Regions from separate parts of the Paraburkholderia sp. BR14374 genome, predicted to be linked through region 1. Evidence: predicted binding sites of a transcription regulator. Region 1 holds the regulator's gene; the other holds the start of a gene.
What was found. Region 1 encodes LexA, which represses DNA repair genes until DNA is damaged. Its sites were predicted from a motif close to ACTGTATNNNNATACAGT; they were not measured.
Positions count from the first base shown of each region.

Region 2: a site for LexA is predicted at 4,950-4,967, ahead of AB3X86_RS06930 (ATP-dependent helicase). Genes of this name have one in related genera too.

Region 1 is NZ_JBFPKF010000008.1:63,299-72,329, forward strand. Features, by position in the region: gene AB3X86_RS19995 (LysR family transcriptional regulator) at 1-804, shown strand, start outside; gene AB3X86_RS20000 (hypothetical protein) at 1,087-1,509, shown strand; gene AB3X86_RS20005 (ABC transporter permease) at 1,557-2,384, opposite strand; gene nodI (nodulation factor ABC transporter ATP-binding protein NodI) at 2,404-3,318, opposite strand; gene AB3X86_RS20015 (universal stress protein) at 3,658-4,125, shown strand; gene AB3X86_RS20020 (DUF2939 domain-containing protein) at 4,197-4,814, opposite strand; gene AB3X86_RS20025 (hypothetical protein) at 4,934-5,278, opposite strand; gene lexA (transcriptional repressor LexA) at 5,402-6,052, opposite strand; gene AB3X86_RS20035 (sulfate ABC transporter substrate-binding protein) at 6,364-7,410, shown strand; gene cysT (sulfate ABC transporter permease subunit CysT) at 7,564-8,460, shown strand; gene cysW (sulfate ABC transporter permease subunit CysW) at 8,457-9,031, shown strand, end outside.
Region 2 is NZ_JBFPKF010000002.1:649,460-658,490, forward strand. Features, by position in the region: gene AB3X86_RS06910 (AraC family transcriptional regulator) at 1-371, shown strand, start outside; gene AB3X86_RS06915 (AzlC family ABC transporter permease) at 560-1,321, shown strand; gene AB3X86_RS06920 (AzlD domain-containing protein) at 1,318-1,641, shown strand; gene AB3X86_RS06925 (DUF4088 family protein) at 1,968-2,735, shown strand; gene AB3X86_RS06930 (ATP-dependent helicase) at 2,766-4,904, opposite strand; gene AB3X86_RS06935 (hypothetical protein) at 5,027-5,290, opposite strand; gene AB3X86_RS06940 (hypothetical protein) at 5,382-5,900, opposite strand; gene AB3X86_RS06945 (RNA-binding S4 domain-containing protein) at 6,257-6,475, shown strand; gene AB3X86_RS06950 (MATE family efflux transporter) at 6,771-8,186, shown strand; gene AB3X86_RS06955 (bile acid:sodium symporter family protein) at 8,523-9,031, shown strand, end outside.

The DNA.
Region 1 (9,031 bases):
CTGTCCGAGGCGGGCGAGCGGCTGCTCGCGTACGCACAACGCAGCCTGCTGGAAGCCGAGCACGTGATGAAGGAGCTCAGCGGTCTCGCTAGCCTGCACGGCAGCCGGATCAAGATCGCGACCGCCGAGGGCTTCGCGGTCGACTTCCTGCCCGCCGCGATCGCGGAGTTCCGCGCCGAGCATCCCGGCATCGATTTCACGTTGACTGTGATGTCGCCGGCCGACGCGACCCGGCATGTGCGCGACGGTGACGTCGACATCGCGTTGTCGTTCAGCCTCGCGCCGGAGAAGGGCGTCAAGGTCGAGCACACCGAACGCGCGCCGGTGTTCGTGCTGGTGCGCGCCGATCATCCGCTCGCGGCGCGCGCGAAGCTGTCGCTCGCCGAGGTGAGCCGTTATCCGCTGGTGTTGTCGGAGACCGGCACCACGCTTCGCCAGTTGATCGACATCACCTGCGCGCTCGAAGGCATCCTGCTCGAGCCGGATCTGATCTGCAACAACAGTGGCGCGAGTTATCGCTATGCGCAGAAGTCCGGCGCGATCATGTTCACGGGGCTGCTGTCGGTGCGCGACCGCTATGCGGCCGACGGCTTCGTCGTGATTCCGCTGACCGACCCGCAGATGCGCCAGCGCAGTATCCAGGTGCAGACGATGGCGGGGCGCGAGTTGCCGCCGTCGGTGCGGGCGTTTCGCGACCATCTGATCGCACGGATCGCGGATCCGAAGCCGGCCGGGGCTCAGGCCTCGAAGGCGGACCGAGGGCGCGGCAAGCGCACGCCGCGTCGCCGGCGAGCCGATGCATGAAATGCGACACATGCCACGCACTAAGCGGCAAATGTTCGCCCGGAATCCGAATCACGACCTAAACTGTGGTGGACGGCAAGGACGGCCCTGAGAAAACGACCCTGACGGTGCGCGCCACGATCAGGGGAAACGGCAGAACAACGGCAGTCGAAGCGCGGACCGGCCGCTCAGCCCGCGATGCTGCGATGCACACAAACGGCAACAGATGCACCCCAAAAAGAAACGCGGCGCGTCGTCCCGATGGCGCGTTGCCCACAACAGAGCGATAGGACCAACACATCCATGGCGCAACAGAAAACCAATCCGAAACTCGAGCAGGCGCTCACGCGCGGTGATCTCGCGATCCGCCAGGCAAATTCGGCGAGAGCGACCGCGCTGTTGCGTGCGCTCGCCAAGATGATCGTCGATGCGTCGGCGACCATCGGCGTGGAAGCCTTCACATTGATTCACGACGGCGACAAGATTTACGATCCCGCAGATGGTTTATGGCCGCAGGCGCTGCTGATCTCGCTCGACGGTCCGGTCGAGGATGCCGATCCCGACGAATTGCGCACGGTGCGGCTGATCGCGGACGATCCGGCCACCGTGTTCCGGGTCGAATGGCAGCGCGCCGATGGCAAGATCGGGCGTCACGAGGGCGGCCCGTTCGCGACGGTCGCGTTCATCTCCGACGTCGACATTCCGTGGACCGATGACGAGGACTGAGCGCGCGACGATAGCAAACGCGCACAGCGACGACCGGCGCGCTCGGCTTACTTCATCATGCGGTGTCGAAACAGGATCGCCGACACGATAAAGCCGCCGACTGCATAAGCGGCCAGTATGCTCACATGCAGCGCCGCGTGCTCCATCGGCCGGCCGAGCATCGCCGGGCGCATCAGATCGACCGCATTGGCGAGCGGCAGCGCGGCGGTCACCGCTTGAGCGGGGCCGGGCAGCTGCGAGATCGGAAAGAACACGCCGGAGAGCAGCAGCATCGGCGTGAGCACGAGCGTCTGATAGAACATGAAAAAGTCGTACGACGGCGCGAGCGCCGTCACGATCATCGCGAGGCTGGCGAACGCGAGACCGGCCAGCACGATGACCGGCAGCGCGAGCAGCATCGACGGAAAACTCGCATAGCCGAGCGCGCCCGCCACCAGCATGATCGCCACTCCCGACAACACCGATTTGCTGGCGGCCCACACTACCTCGCCGAGCACGATATCGCCGAGCGTGAGCGGCGTATGCATGATCGCCTCCCACGTTCGCTGCACGTGCATGCGCGAAAAGCCCGAATACATCGACTCGAAGCTCGCCGACATCATCACGCTCGACGCCACCGTGCCCGCCGCGAGGAACGAGATATACGACACGCCGTCGACGTGCCCGACCATCAGCCCGAGCCCCAAGCCGAGACCGAACAGATAGATCATCGGATCGGCGAGGTTGCCGAACATCGACGCAATCGCGAGCTTCTTCCACACCAGATAGTTGCGGCGCCACACCGCGATCCAGTTCGTGGCATTGGCGGGGAAGGCGCCGAACGGCTCTTGTGCCGATGGCGTGCCGTCGTGGGTTTCGTAGGTGCGTGCGTCCATCAAGTGTCTCGCTGCGGGTTCAGTCCTGCATTTCGCGGCCGGTGAGCCGTAGAAACACATCTTCGAGATTCGCCGGCCGATGCAGATAGCGCAAATCCGCGCGCTGCTTCAGGCGCATATGCACGGGCTGCGCGTCGTTCACGTAACAGAACAGGGTCTCGCCGCTGATCTCGGTGCGCTCGGCGAGCGGTGCGAGTTCGTCGCGCAATGCAAACGGATCGGGACCATAGATCTCGATCACGTCGCAGCCGATCTCGGACTCGATCAGCTCCCGCGGCGCGCCTTCTGCGATCTTGCGGCCTTCCTCGATCACGCACAGTCGATGACAGAGCCGTTCGGCTTCTTCCATGAAGTGCGTGGTCAGCAGGATGGTCTTGCCGCGCGCGAGCAGCGATCTCAGTCGCTCCCAGATCAGATGGCGCGCTTGCGGGTCGAGACCGGTGGTCGGTTCGTCCATGATCAGCACGTCGGGATCGTTGATCAGCGCGCGCGCCAGCGTAAGGCGCCGCTTCATGCCGCCCGACAGTTCGCTCACGCGTGCGTCCGCCTTGTTCTCGAGGCGGGCGAATTCGAGCAGACCCGGCACCGCCGCGCGACACTGCGCGGCGCTCAGACCGAAGTAGCGGCCGAACACGAGCAGATTTTCACGCACGGTGAAATCGGGATCGAGGTTGTCGAACTGCGGGACGACGCCCACGCGCGAGCGCGCGAGGCGCGCGCGGCCAGGGATCGGTTCGCCGCACAGGCGGATCGCGCCGGCGTCGGGCGCCGCGATGCCGAGCAGCATGCGCAGCGTCGTGGTCTTGCCGGCGCCGTTGGGGCCGAGGAGCCCGAAGCATTCGCCGGTGTTCACATGAAACGACAATCCGTCGACGACCGTTTTTTCGCCGTAGTTTTTCCTGACCTGATGGAATTCGATGGGGGCTGCGGGCATGACTCGAGCGAGGCTCCGGAAGAACACATAACGTACGCGCAAGACACACAACATACCTGCGACCCACGCATTGCGCACAGGCCGCTTATTCTAGGGTATCGGCCACTGACGCGAGCGGGTGTCCGGGAACGAGTAATGCATGGGATGCGATGCGTTCACATACGAACTTTTGCGGTGCCGCAAACGTGTGCGAACACTGCTCCAGGTGGCCCAACGCTTGTGCAGACGGCTTCAGCACGCACCGATTATGCACTTAGCGTTTTCCATCTCTTGCAAGGCGAATTGCGGCGCACCATGATTGATTCAGACCGCGCTTTCCGCGCGAATGGGAGAAGACAGATGGCGAGCTACCGGAAAATCCTGTTGTGCTACGACGGCTCGCGCGAAGGCCGCAAAGCCCTGCGTTGCGGCGCCGATCTGGCGTTGGACCTGAAGGCGGAAACGCATCTGCTGTCGGTAGTAGACATGCGCTCCAGCATCGCGCAAAGCGCGGGCTTATTGACCGATGTGGCCTGCGGAAGCTTCGAAAAAACGGCCCGCGAAATTCTGCAGGAGGGCGTGAACTGGCTGACCGAGCGAGGCGTGAACGCGCAGGGGCATTTCGCATTCGGTCATCCGATCGACGAGATCGCCAACCTTGCCAACGAGTTGCACGTCGACCTCGTGGTGGTCGGACATCGCTGCCGGACCGGTTTGTCGAGGTGGTGGATGGGGGCGGGCAACACGCCGCTGCTCGACCGCGTGTCGTGCAGCATTCTGGTGGCGTGCTCGTCCGCGCAGGAGCAGCAGCAGGCGGCCGCGGCGTAATACGAACAAACCTGACACGCGGCTGGCTCCGATGGCCAGCCCGCGCATCTCCGCAGTTCACGGCTTGAACCTCACTCGTTCAGATTGATCGCCGCGAGCTTCCACGTGACCAGACCTTCGCGACGGAAGATAGCCGAATAGTTCGCGTTGCCTTCGCCGCGGCGGTACGTGACCACAAACTCGTTGAGACTCCGATAGCCGGCCGTGCTTTGACGCCCGGGCGGCGGCGCGCTTGCGTGCGTGGTGGTGTCGCCCGCGGCCGATGCGGCCGGCGCTTCTCCGCCCGCGGCTGGCGGTGCTGACGGTTGCTCGCCCGGTGTGCCGCGCGGCGGCATGCCGTTCAGCAGTGCCGCGACGCCGTCGGGTGTCGCATAGGCATCGACGAGCGGGCCGATCAGTGTCACGCCGATCACCGCGCCGATCGTGGCCATCTTGTTGCCGGCATCCGCTTCGAGGCGGCGCGTCAGCATGGCGCCCACCTGCTGCTTCAGGCTATCGCGCAGCGCGGGGAAGTCGACGTACTGATTGACGGTTTGCACGTCACGCGCGTCAGCCGCGCGTTTGAGATTGTTCACCGCGAGATACGGTGACGCGTAAATAAACCCCAGCGCGGCAATCACGATCACCACGATCAGCGTGATCAGCAGCGGCCGGGTGGCGCTGCCCGGTGTGCGTTTCGGAATGGTCATCGAATGGGACTCCACGTCAGTGATGATCTAACGTCGACCACGGCGAGGTCGAAACGATCCCATCCCGCGCGAATCTCTGAACATCCGAAGTGCTTATTGCATGCGTGCTCAGAATTCGCTCAGGCTTCGAACACCGCGCCGTGCACGTTGGCTTCGTCGGCTATGCAACGATCGATCATACGGCATACGGCGTCCACCGTGCCGACCATGATCAGTCGCGACGGTCCATGATAGACCCGCACCGGAGCGCGGCGCGCGGGCTCCGCGATATTCAGCGCCGAATTCAGCGATACGCGCGCAAACGCCGGCAACGACGACGGCAGACCGCAAGCTTCGGCAGGTACGTCGAACAGCGACGGCGTGCGCGCCGCGGGCGCCTCGATCGGCGCGCAAGGCGTGAGCTTGCGCAGATGGCGCAGACGACCGAACTGGCGAAAAGGCAGCAGGCGGGCAAGGCGTTCCATGAGTCTCTCCAGACGATGCGGCTTGAATGCGCGGCGTAATGCGGGCGCGTAATGCGGGCGTTAATGCGGGCGTTAATGCGGCTTGGTTCGGACAAACCGGCGCGAGCGTTCCGGCAACAAAGATCAGAACTCGCTGGGGCGAATCAGCCCGACCGCGATCCCTTCGAGCGCGAAATCCGCGCTGCCGCTTTCCACGAAGATGTTGTCGTAGTCGGGGTTTTCGGCGATCAGTTCGAGGCCGTTCGGCCGGCGCTTCAGACGCTTGACCGTCACGTCGTCGCCAAGCCGCGCAATGATGATCTGGCCGTCTTTCGCTTCGCTGCGCTTTTGCACCGCGAGCAGGTCGCCGTCGAGAATGCCGGCGTCGCGCATCGACAGGCCGCGCACCTTCAGCAGGTAGTCGGGCTTGCTCGAGAACAGCGCCGGGTCGCACGCGTAGTGCTGCGAGATATGTTCCTGCGCGAGGATCGGGCTACCCGCCGCGACCCGGCCGATCAGCGGCAATGACAACTGCATCAGGCCCGCATGCGGCAGCGTGAACTGGTGCGGCGCATCCTCCTGCCCGGACAGCAGGCGGATGCCGCGCGACGCGCCGGCCGCGAGTTCGATCACGCCCTTGCGCGCCAGCGCGCGCAGATGCTCTTCCGCGGAATTGGCCGAGCTGAAACCGAGTTCGGCGGCAATTTCCGCGCGAGTGGGCGGAAAGCCGGTGCGTTCGATCGCGCGGCGGATCAGATCGAAAACCTGCTGCTGTCGTGCGGTGAGTTTGGTCATGGCCACTGTATGTATGAACAGGTGACTGTATTTTTATACAGTATTCGGCGCATTTCAAGCTTTACTTTAGGTTCGGCGCAAGGGGCGCGCTGGGGCGTCGTTTATCGGCGACATGGTGACGATTTCGACGTCTGAACAGCCGGCGCGTCTGCCGTTACCACTTTTGAGCATTAAAAAATGAAGAAACATTATTTTTAATGATGAAAGCCCTTCGATAGACTGGCTTCCGGGTTAGCGCTCATGTGCACGTGACCGCGACGCAAAACAACACCAGACGCTCAACAGCGGACATCACGCGGAGAAATATTGAAATGGACCATCGGCATACGGGGCTCGCGGCTCGAACCAGAAAACTGATCACGGCGCTTGCCGTCGGCGCGGCGGGTACGCTCGGCATGTTGGGCGCAAGCGGCGTCGCGCACGCCGACACCACGCTGCTGAACGTGTCCTACGATCCGACGCGCGAGCTGTATCAGGACATCAATCAGGCATTCGGCAAAGAATGGAAGGCCAAGACCGGCGAAGCCGTCACCTTCAAGCAGTCGCACGGCGGCTCGGGCGCGCAGGCTCGCTCGGTGGTCGACGGTCTGCAGGCCGACGTCGTGACGCTCGCGCTCGCTTACGACATCGACGCCATCGCGAACAAGGGGCTGGTCGACAAGAACTGGCAGAAGCGTCTGCCGGACAACGCCTCGCCGTACACGTCGACGATCGTGTTTCTGGTGCGCAAGGGCAACCCGAAGCACATCAAGGATTGGGACGATCTGGTGAAGCCGGGCGTGTCGATCGTGACGCCGAATCCGAAGACCTCGGGCGGCGCGCGCTGGAACTACCTGGCCGCGTGGGCGTACGCCGAGCATCAGCCGGGCGGCAACGACCAGAAGGCCAAGGAGTTCGTCAGCAAGCTGTACAAGAACGCCGGCGTGCTCGATTCGGGCGCGCGCGGCGCGACCACCAGCTTCGTGCAGCGCGGTATCGGCGATGTGCTGATCGCGTGGGAAAACGAGGCGTTTCTGTCGGTGAAGGAGTTCGGTCCGGACAAGTTCGAGATCGTGGTGCCGACGGTGAGCATCCTGGCCGAGCCGCCGGTCGCGGTGGTCGACAAGGTCGTCGACAAACACGGCACGCGCAAGCTGGCCGACGCGTATCTGAACTTCCTGTATAGCGAGGAAGGGCAGGAGATCGCCGCGCGCAATTTCTATCGTCCGCGTTCGAACAAGGTGCCGGCCGATCTGACCGCGAAGTTTCCGAAGCTGAAGCTGTACACGATCGACGATTCGTTCGGCGGCTGGACCAACGCGCAGAAGACTCATTTCGCGGACGGCGGCGTATTCGATTCGATTTATCAGCCGCAGTAACAACCATCGCCTGAAGCACGGGCACAGGCAGCAAGGGCGCGCCCAATGGGCGCGCTTTCGGCTAACCGGGAGCCGGTGGCCAGCAGGGCGGTAGTACCGCAACACCGCAACACGAACAACCGCGCGAGCATCAACCATGAACGAGTATCCAGCATGACCACGTTGACCTTCCGCAAGCCGAGCGCATTGCCCGGCTTTGGCCTGACACTCGGCATCACGGTGGCTTATTTGAGCCTCGTGGTGCTGATTCCATTGGCTGCGACCTTTCTGAAAACCGCGACGCTCGACTGGGACCAGTTCGTGCGCGCGGTGACGTCGCCGCGCGTGCTCGCGTCGTATCGGCTGACGTTCTTCTCGGCGCTCGGCGGCGCGCTGATCAACGCGGTGTTCGGCTTTCTCGTCGCGTGGGTGCTGGTGCGCTACACGTTTCCGTTCAAGCGCATCGTCGATGCGGTCGTCGATCTGCCGTTCGCGCTGCCCACCTCGGTCGCGGGCATTTCGCTCGCGGCCGTGTATGCGGGTAACGGCTGGATCGGCCAGTTCCTCGCGCCGCTCGGCATCAAGATCGCGTTCACGCCGGTCGGCGTGCTGGTCGCGCTGACGTTCATCGGCCTGCCGTTCGTCGTGCGCACGGTGCAGCCGGTGCTCGAGGAGTTCGAGCGCGAGCAGGAAGAGGCGGCCGCGTGCCTCGGCGCGTCGCGCTGGCTCACGTTTCGCCGCGTCGTGCTGCCGGCCGTGTTCCCGGCGCTCTTGACCGGTTTCGCGCTCGCCTTCGCGCGCGCGCTCGGCGAATACGGCTCGGTGATCTTCATCGCCGGCAATGTGCCGATGAAGTCGGAGATCACGTCGCTCCTGATCATCACGAAGCTCGAGCAATACGACTATGCGGGCGCGACGGCGCTCGCGGTCGTGATGCTGGTCGTGTCGTTCCTGATGCTGCTGCTGATCAACACGCTGCAGTGGTGGCTGCAGCGGCGCACGAGCCGCGGCAATGCGGGGCCGGCGCCAGTGGCCACGAGCGTCGCGGCAATCGGTGGAGGTGTGCAATGAGCCGCGTTCCGACCAACCCGGCGAGCGTCGCGCGCCGCCCCGATCCGGTCAGCGAACCGCCCGTCGTGCGCTGGCTGCTGATCGGCGTCGCACTGCTGTTTCTCGCGCTGTTTCTGGTCGTGCCGCTCGCCGCGGTGTTCTATCAGGCGCTGAATAAGGGGCTGCGTTTTTACTTCGAAGCGCTCGCCGATCCGGATGCGCTGTCGGCGATCAAGCTCACGTTGCTCACCGCGTCGATCGCTGTGCCGCTGAACCTCGTGTTCGGCCTCGCGGCCTCGTGGTGTATCGCGAAGTTCGACTTCCGCGGCAAGGCACTGCTGACCACGCTGATCGATCTGCCGTTTTCGGTGTCGCCGGTGATCTCCGGTCTGATCTACGTGCTGATGTTCGGCGCGCAGGGCTGGTTCGGCCCGTGGCTTGAAGATCACAACGTGCAGATCATCTTCGCGGTGCCGGGCATCGTGCTCGCGACGATCTTCGTCACGTTCCCGTTCGTCGCGCGCGAACTGATTCCGCTGATGCAGGCGCAGGGCAACGACGAGGAAGAAGCCGCGCACGTGCTCGGCGCATC
Region 2 (9,031 bases), on a different contig from region 1:
TGGTCCGCTATGCGCAGACGCGCCCCGCCTCCGCGCGCGTCGCGACCGACGACACTCGAGTCGCATTGATGCAGGAGCGGCTGACCGGTGACCTCGTCGAACCGGTGACGCTCGCCGAGGTCGCCAAGGCCGCGGGTCTGTCGCCGTTCCACGCGGCGCGGCTATTCACGCAATCGACCGGCCTGCCGCCTCATGCGTGGCGCAATCAGGTGCGCCTGCAGCGCGCGCTCGCGCCGTTGCGCGCCGGCGTCCCGGTGACCGACGTCGCCGCCGCATGTGGCTTCACCGATCAGAGCCATTTCACGCGGCATTTCCGGCGCATGTTCGGCGTGCCGCCGGGCCAATGGCAAGGAACGCAGCGCGGCTCGTAACGCGCGATGCGGCACCGCCGTCGCGTGCGCCGCACGCAGTGAGCATCGCGCCGCAATTCGCCTGTCTGCGCCAGCCCTTCATCAGCCATCCCCCGCTACGCCGTAGCCCCCGCCGGCAACCCGCCGCAAGAACGTACAAGTCCGAATGCCCGTCAGTCGCTATGCTTCCGAAATCAAGGAGGCTCAGATTGACCGATTCCACCCAAGGCCAGCCCACCCGCGGCAGCCATCTCAAAGAATGCGCCGCCGGCGCGCGCGACATCATCCCGATGATGGTCGGTGCCGCGCCGTTCGGCGTCATCTTCGGCACGCTCGTGACGTCCGGCCCGCTGCATCTGTGGCACGGCCAGTTGATGTCGCTCGTCGTCTTCGCGGGTTCCGCGCAGTTCATCGCGCTCGGGCTGATCGCCGGACATGCGAGCTTCGCCGTAATCTGGGCGACCACGCTCGTCGTCAATCTGCGTCACGTGCTGTATAGCGCCACGCTCGCGCCGCACGTCGCGCATCTGCCGAAGCGCTGGCGCTGGGCGCTCGGCGCGCTGCTCACCGACGAAGTCTTCGCGGTCGCGTGGGAGCACTACCGGCATCGCGAGCCGGGTACCGTCGGTCCGTACTACTTCTTTGGCGCCGGCGTCGCGATGTATCTGAACTGGCAGCTGTGGACCGTCGCCGGCCTGCTGTTCGGCGCGGCCTTCCCGGGCCTGCAGTCGCTCGGCCTCGACTTCGCGATGGTCGCGACGTTCATCGCGATCGTCGTGCCGCAACTGGTCGCGCTGCGCTATATCGCGGCGGCCGTCACCGCCGGCACGCTGGCGTTTTTCTGGCAAGCGTGGCCGTATAAGCTCGGCCTGCTCGGCGCGGTGTTCGCGGGAGTCGCGGTCGGCGTGCTGCTGTCGATGTCGCGTCTGAACCTGCGTGGCGCGCGCCGTCCGGTGGAGGCGACGCGATGAACTACGTCGTTCTGATCGTCGGCATGGCCGCGATTACGTGGTTGATCCGCGCGGCCGTGTTCGTGCTCGGCGAGCGCCTCGTGTTCCCGCCGCTGATGCGCACGGCGCTCAGCTTCGTGCCGGTCACCGTGCTGACCGCGATCATCGTCCCGATGGCCGTGTCGCCGCACGGCAACAACGCCGAGTTGACCTGGCGCAATCCGCAGCTGGTCGGCGCGCTCGCCGCGATCGTCGTCAGTGCCGTGACGCGCAGGCCGCTGCTGACGATCGCAATCGGTCTCGTCGTGTTCTTCGTATGGCAGTGCGTGGTGCTGAAGTAAGCGCGCCCTTTCTCCACGCTCATCGACTCGTCAGCGGTCCGTCGACACGTCGCGGACCGCGCCCCCCTCTCCCAGCGGCAGCGAGGCGCGCAAGCGCCCGAAGCACCCCTCCAAAGCCCGCAACCGTCGCCGGGCCGCCCTCAAGTTTCCCGCCACCCCGCCGATATGCAGTCGAGGTCCGCTCATCGGGAGTCGTCCCGTTGGTTACGCGGCAACAGCTTGAAATCGAGCGCGTCGGCAGCCGGCGTCGCGTCGCCTCGGTCCGGGAGTGACCGGGCGATCGTGCGACGGCGCGCCGCGCGCGGCCGCATTAAACGGGATAACACATGGGTCAAATCACCCTGAAACTGAAGGACGAAACCGTCGCTTCGCTGCGCAAAGACTTCGAGGCCTTTTTGCGGGTCTCGCTGAAGCTCGACCCGCAGTTCGCGACGCCGTCGTTCGAAGATTTCTTGCGCGCGAAGCTGCTCGACAACATGGTGCCGCTCACCGAGCACGCGGTGCAGCGGATGCTGCAAGGCGGCCAGTACGCGTGGGCCAAACGCACGCTCGACAAGGAGTTTCCCGACGTCGTGTCGATCCTGATGCGTCAGGCGAGCGAGTTCGGCTTCGGTTTCGCGGCGCGCTCGGAATGGACGCCCGAGGAGCTCACCAGGCAATGCCGCGACTGGGCCGCCGCGATCGTCAAGGAAGCGGAAGGCGACGCGACGCTGGTCGATCCGCTCGCCGCGCAGATCAAGAGCACGGTGCAGGACATCCAGGCGCTCGAGGAAGTGATGCAGACGCCGGCATGGCGGCTGGTCGAATCGCTGCGCCAGCGCGTCTACGAGGCGAAGATCGCGTGCGAGACGAGCGTCGGCAGCACCGCGCGCGAGAAGCTCGGCGAACTGCGTGGGCTGTTGCGGCTCGGCATTTCGCACGGCACGTTCCAGAAGCAGGAAGCGCAGCAGATCATGGAGTATCTGCGGCTTTTGAAGCCGGAGATTTTCGTCGAGGAGCCGTACGACGTGTTCTCGCGGCTCGCGGCATGGCTGCGCAATTTCTTCGTGCCGCCGCCTCCGGTCGCGCAGCAACAGCAGCGGCAGCCGCGTTGAGCTTCGACTGAACTGAGCGGCGCCGGCCGCTCAGTCCCACATCTTCCTGAGCTTCGCCGCGATCTCAATCCTGGCCTGCGCGGCCGCCGCGAGCCCCGCCGCGCTTGGCGCGCTCGCCACCGGCACGCGCGGCCATGCGTACGCGTCGAACAACGGCAGCATCGGCGTGGCGATGAAGCGCGTACGCGACGCCCACACATGGCGGTCGCCCAGATGGGTCTGGTTGTGCACGTAAAAGCGCTGTGGCACGACGATATGCAGGTCTTCCTTCGCGCGCGTCATCGCCACGTAGAGCAGGCGCCGCTCCTCGTCGATTTCCTCGTCGCTGCCGGTGCCCAGGTCGGACGGAATGCAGCCGTCGACGCCATTCAGCACGAACACGTTGCGCCACTCCTGGCCCTTCGCCGAATGGATCGTCGACAGGATCAGGTAATCCTCGTCGATCAGCGGCACGCCGGATTCGTCGCTGGTGGCGTCGGGCGGATCGAGCGTCAACTCGGTCAGGAAGCGCTCTCGCGACGGATAGGTACCCGCAATGCTTTCCATCTGCAGCAGGTCCGCGTGACGGATCGCGGCGTCCTCGTGATTGCGCTCCAGATGCGGTTCGTACCAGCGCCGCACCATCTCGAACTCGGCGGGCCACGGCGTTTGCCGGCCATACACGCTCGACATCAGCCTGACGAACGGATGCCAGTCTTCTTGCGCCCTTGCGGGCGCCGCAAACGCGGCCAGCACACCGCCCGCGGTCGCGACCGGATCGCCGCCATCCGCGCGCGCGACGATGTCGTCGAGCACCTTCGCCGCGGTGGCCGGACCGACGCCGGGCAGCAGCTGCACGACGCGAAAGCCGGCGACGCGGTCGCGCGGATTCTCGGCCCAGCGCAGCACCGCGAGCACGTCCTTCACGTGCACCGAGTCGAGAAATTTGAGCCCGCCGAATTTGACGAACGGGATGTTGCGGCGCGTGAGCTCGATCTCGAGCGCGGCGCTGTGATGCGCGGCACGGAACAGCACCGCCTGCGACTTCAGCTTGACGCCCTGCTCGCGGGCTTCGAGCACCTGCTCGACGACGTAGCGAGCTTGCGCGGCGTCATCGGCGACCGTGACGAGGCGCGGGCGCTGCGCCGACGCCTTGTCGGTCCACAGATTCTTCGTGTAGCGCTCGCTCGCGAGTTCGATCACCGCGTTCGACGCGGCGAGAATCGGCTCGGTGGAGCGATAGTTGCGCTCGAGCGTGACCTGCATCGCGGGCGGCTCGAATTGCGTGGGGAAATCGAGGATATTGCGCACGGTCGCGCCGCGAAACGAATAGATCGACTGCGCGTCGTCGCCGACCACGGTCAGGCCGCGGCCGTCCGGCTTCAGCGCGAGCAGGATCGACGCCTGCAGGCGGTTGGTGTCCTGGTATTCGTCGACCAGCACGTGGTCGAAGCGCGCCGACAGATCGGCCGCGATGCTGGGCTCGGCGGCCATGTGCGACCAGTAGAGCAGCAGATCGTCGTAGTCGAGCACGCTCTGCTTCTGTTTGGCGTCGACGTACGCGGCGAACAGCCTGCGCAGGTCGTCCTCCCACTCGCGACACCACGGAAACGCGCTGTCCAATACCTGTCCGAGCGATGCACCGGTGTTGACGACGCGCGAGTAGATCGCGAAGCAGGTGCCCTTCGCCGGAAAGCGCCGTTCTTTCGCGGACAGTCCGAGTTCGTGGCGCACGAGGTTCATCAGGTCGGCGGAGTCTTCGCGGTCGTTGATCGTGAACGCGGGCGCGAGGCCGATCAGATCCGCGTATTCGCGCAACAGCCGCGCGCCGACGCTGTGAAACGTGCCCGCCCACGTCAGCCCTTGCGCGAGCGCGGCGCGTGCACCGACGGTGGTCGCCGCGGCGCCGGTGATGCGTGTCACGCGGCGGGTCATTTCGAGCGCCGCGCGGCGCGAGAAGGTCAACAGCAGGATGCGCTGCGGATCGGCGCCCTTCACCACCAGATTAGCGACGCGATGCGCGAGCGTGTTGGTCTTGCCGGAGCCCGCGCCCGCGATCACGAGCAGCGCGCCGGGCAGCGCGTCTGGCGTGTCGGTCCCGTATTCGACGGCTTCGCGTTGAGCGTCGTTGAGCTTGGCGAGCCAGGCGGCGGTATCGAACGACGGAGCGGATTCGGCGACGGTGGACACTGAGCGGTTTTTGCGGGTTGGATGGATTTTCAGGATGCGACGCACACTGTATATCCATACAACCCAATGCGACAAGCGCCCCTTTTTTGGGGCGCCTGCCTGGCGGTCTACGCCGCGCGCTACTACTGCTTCTTCGCGTCCTTCACGCTGGCCTCAGCGGCGGCCTTGTCGGCATCGGCCTGCGCGTCGGTTTTGGTCTTGTCCGCTTTCGCCTGGGCGACCGCGGCTTTCTTGTCGGCCTTCGCCTGCTCTTTCGCGGCCTTCTTGTCAGCGTGCGTGGCGGGTGCCGAAGCCGGGTCGGCGGTCTGCGCGAGCACGGCCGATGACAGGCAAGCCGCGATCAGCGCGGCGTAAATGCGGGTTCGGCTGGAACGGTCGATGTTCATTTGGGTTCTCCCTGAGGCACAGCTTGCAAAGTGACAGACGCCCCCGGCGCGCGAGCCTCGCCGACCCACGCGCCGCGGCATCCAGCAGGGCTTAATGCTTGATGTCCGCGCCGTCGGTCTGCGCGGCAGCCTGCCCTTCCATCTCCATCTTCATTTCGTTGTTGGCGCTCTGTTTGTCCGCCTTCTGGTTCAGCTTCGCGCCGCGCACCTGCTCCTTGTACTGGTCCTTCGCGGCCTTCTGCTCAGCCTTCAGTTCCGCTTTCGAGGACTTCTTCGCCGCGCGATACTCGGCGTTGGCCTTCGCGTCGGCGTCGCGCTTCTGTACGAGCGGGTCGGTCGAGCCCAAAGCCGTCAGACGGCCCGGCGGCGGCGCGGCGACGCCTTGCGCGGCGGGCGCGCCCGGGACTTGCTGCATGCCTTGCGCCGACGGCTCGGCCTGCATGCCTTGGGCGCCGGCCGCGGACGGCGGCGCCATCTCGGCGGCCCCTTGGCTCTGGATCTGCGCCTGACCGCCGATGCCTGTTGCCGGCTGCGCGGTCTGCGCGACGGCGGCCGTCGCGGCAAAAGCGGTGAGGGCGGTACCGATCAGGAGCGTACGAATCTGGGTCATGGCTATCCTCTCTAGACTTAGTTGTGACACGGGCGGACTCTCTGGCGTCGTGATGACGGAATGGCTCACGCGCCCCGCCCGGTCTATGCGTCGCTGGATGGGTGGCCGGGGAGCGGTCCCGGAATACCAGCGGGCTTTGCTGCTGAGGTGGACTTTAGGAGTGAAATCCGTCCGGCGCGACCAGCGTTACGCAACGTTTCACTCTCCACAACTGAATAACATCTACTTTCATTTGCTTGCGCAATGGCTCGCTGGATGCATCCGACACAGGCGAGACGGCCCCGCGCCGACGCGCCGCCGTGCACTTGCTTTATGATGCGAACCCCCAACGCGACCCGTGCCCAAGGTGCAAAGTCATGCCCAATCTCAATTTCACGCTGACCGGCGAGTACGTCGAACTGCACAATCTGCTGAAGATCACGGGCCTCGCGGATAGCGGCGGTTCCGCGAAGATGATGGTCGCGGACGGCGCCGTGATGGTCGATGGCCGGGTCGAGACCCGCAAGACCTGCAAGATCCGCGCGGGCCAGGTCGTGTTGCTCGGCGACACGCGGATCGCGGTCCACGAAGGCTGACGCCACTCCGGAAATTCGCAGGACGCCGCGCACCGGAACTGTGCGTTGTCCATCGACATCGCCCGGGCGAGGCAATAAGCTGTCGGTTTCGACAGGTAAACGACGGACCGCGCCACGGGCGTGGAGTCGGCTGACCGGCTCGCCGCCGCGCCGCGGAATTTCTCCGCCCGCTGCCCCGCCGCTCCATCGCCCGTCGGAGCGCAGCGCGATGCAATGCGGCACCGCTTGCGCCCGCCTCTCACTGTCGCCACTGCGGTTGCCGCCGCAGTTGCCAACTTTCGCCGCCAGGCATTCGATGACTCAACCCAGCTTCGCCCACGCGGCCAGCCGGCCGCCGACCCTATCCCGCCACGCGGCCGACACCGCGCGGCTCGCCGCGCCGCTCGCGATCGCGCAACTGTCGCAGATGGCGATGAGCGTGACCGACACGATCCTGCTCGGCTCGCTGGGCCCCGACGCGCTCGCCGCCGGCGGCCTCGGCGCGAATCTATTTTTCGTGGTCGTCACGCTGCTGCAGGGCGTGCTGACCTCGGTCAGCGTCAGCGTCGCGCACGCGCGCGGCGCGCAGGACGACGGCCGCGTGCCGCATATCTACTGGACCGGTTTCCTGCTGTCGGTGCTGCTGGCGGTGCCGGCGTTCATTCTGTTGTCGTTCGCGTCGCACATCCTGCGCGCGTTCGGCGAGCCGGGCCTGCTCGCGCACAACGTCGGCCAATACGCGGCGGTGCTGCGCTGGGGCGCACCCGCGAGCCTGATCGGCGTCGGCCTGATGCGCTCGTTCCTGCCGGCGATCGGCGCGGCGCGGCGGCTGCTGTGGGTGTCGCTGGTGAGCGTCGGCGTGAACGGCTTTCTGAACTACGGGCTGATTCACGGCGCGTATGGGCTGCCGCGGCTCGGCTTTCTCGGCTCCGCGGCCGCGACCACGATCACCGTGTGGCTGACCGCGCTCGTGCTGATGGCGCTGCTGCATCTGCGGCCGCGCTTCCGGCATTTCGTCGTCGCGACGCGGCCGAAGCTGCCGCTGATGGGCGAGCTGTTCGGCATCGGTTGGCCGGTCGCGATCACCTACGGCGTCGAGTCGACGCTGTTCCTTGCCACCGGCCTGATGGTCGGCCTGCTCGGCGAATCGCAACTGGCCGCGCATCAGATCGCGCTGAACGTCGCGTCGGTCGCGTTCATGGTGCCGCTGTCGATCGGCCAGGCGGCCAATGTGCGGGTCGGCTACTGGGCCGGCGCCGGTCAGCCGCTCGCCGCGCGCCACGCGGGCTTCGTCGCGCTCGCGCTCGGCGTCGGCTTCATGTCGATGTCGGGTCTCATGCTGATCGCCGCGCCGCATTGGATCGTCGGCCTGTATCTGCATCTCGACGATCCCGCCAACGCGCCGACCATCGCGCTCGCCAGTTCGCTGCTCGGCGTGGCGGCGATCTTCCAGGTCGTCGACGGGATGCAGGCGGTGGGCTCCGGCTGTCTGCGCGGCCTGAAGGACACCCGCATCCCGATGATCGCCGCCGCGTTCGGCTACTGGGTGATCGGCTTTCCGACCGGCTATCTGCTCGCGTTTCACGCCGGCCTCGGCGCGCGCGGCTTGTGGTGGGGGCTGGCGGCAGGCCTCGCGAGCGTCGCGCTGCTGATGACACTGCGTTTTCACAAGCTGAGCGGCCGGCAACCGCCGACGGTGGCATCAATCACACCGCCCGCGCGCTCGGTTTGAGCGGCGCAGCGGCAAGTCTCGCTCCTGAAGCACTCACTGTAAAAGGTAAAATGCCCGCCGCTGCACGCGAGCGCTAACCCGCGCTCACGCGCCAGGAACCGCACGACGGCGCGCCTCACCAAGGCAAAAGCCGGACTGGCGCCGCGGGAGCACCCACCATTGCCCGCGATGCGTGCGGCTTCGATTGGCCGCCCGTGTTTGCCGCGCTTTCGCCACGGCGCTTGCCGTAGCCGCTTCACCCGCTTCGGCGCGACGAATGCCGCAACGCCAGCCGACACCCGGCCGCGCCGCGGCCCCCGCTTTCTCGCGATACAACATAACCAAGGACCACCCGCCATGCTTGCCCGCGTCACCCGCCTGTTTCCGCTTTGGGCCGTGCTCGTCTCGGTCGTCGCGTACTTCTCGCCGGCCTCTTTTTCCGGCGTCGCGCCGCACGTCACCTCGCTCCTGACGATCATCATGCTGGCGATGGGCGTCACGCTGTCGGCCGGCGATTTCCTGCGCGTGTTCACGCGGCCCGCGCCGGTGATCGCCGGCATCGTGCTGCACTACCTCGTGATGCCGCTCGCCGCATGGGTCATCGCGAAGGCGCTGCGCATGCCGCCCGACCTGACCGCCGGCATGGTGCTGGTCGGCAGCGTTGCGAGCGGCACCGCGTCGAATGTGATGATTTATCTAGCGCGCGGCGACGTCGCGTTGTCGGTGACGATCAGCGCGCTGTCGACGCTCGTCGGCGTATTCGCGACGCCGCTGCTCACGCGCCTTTACGTCGATGCGTCGATCGCCGTCGATGTGCACGGCATGCTGGTGAGCATCCTGCAGATCGTCGCGCTGCCGATCGTCGT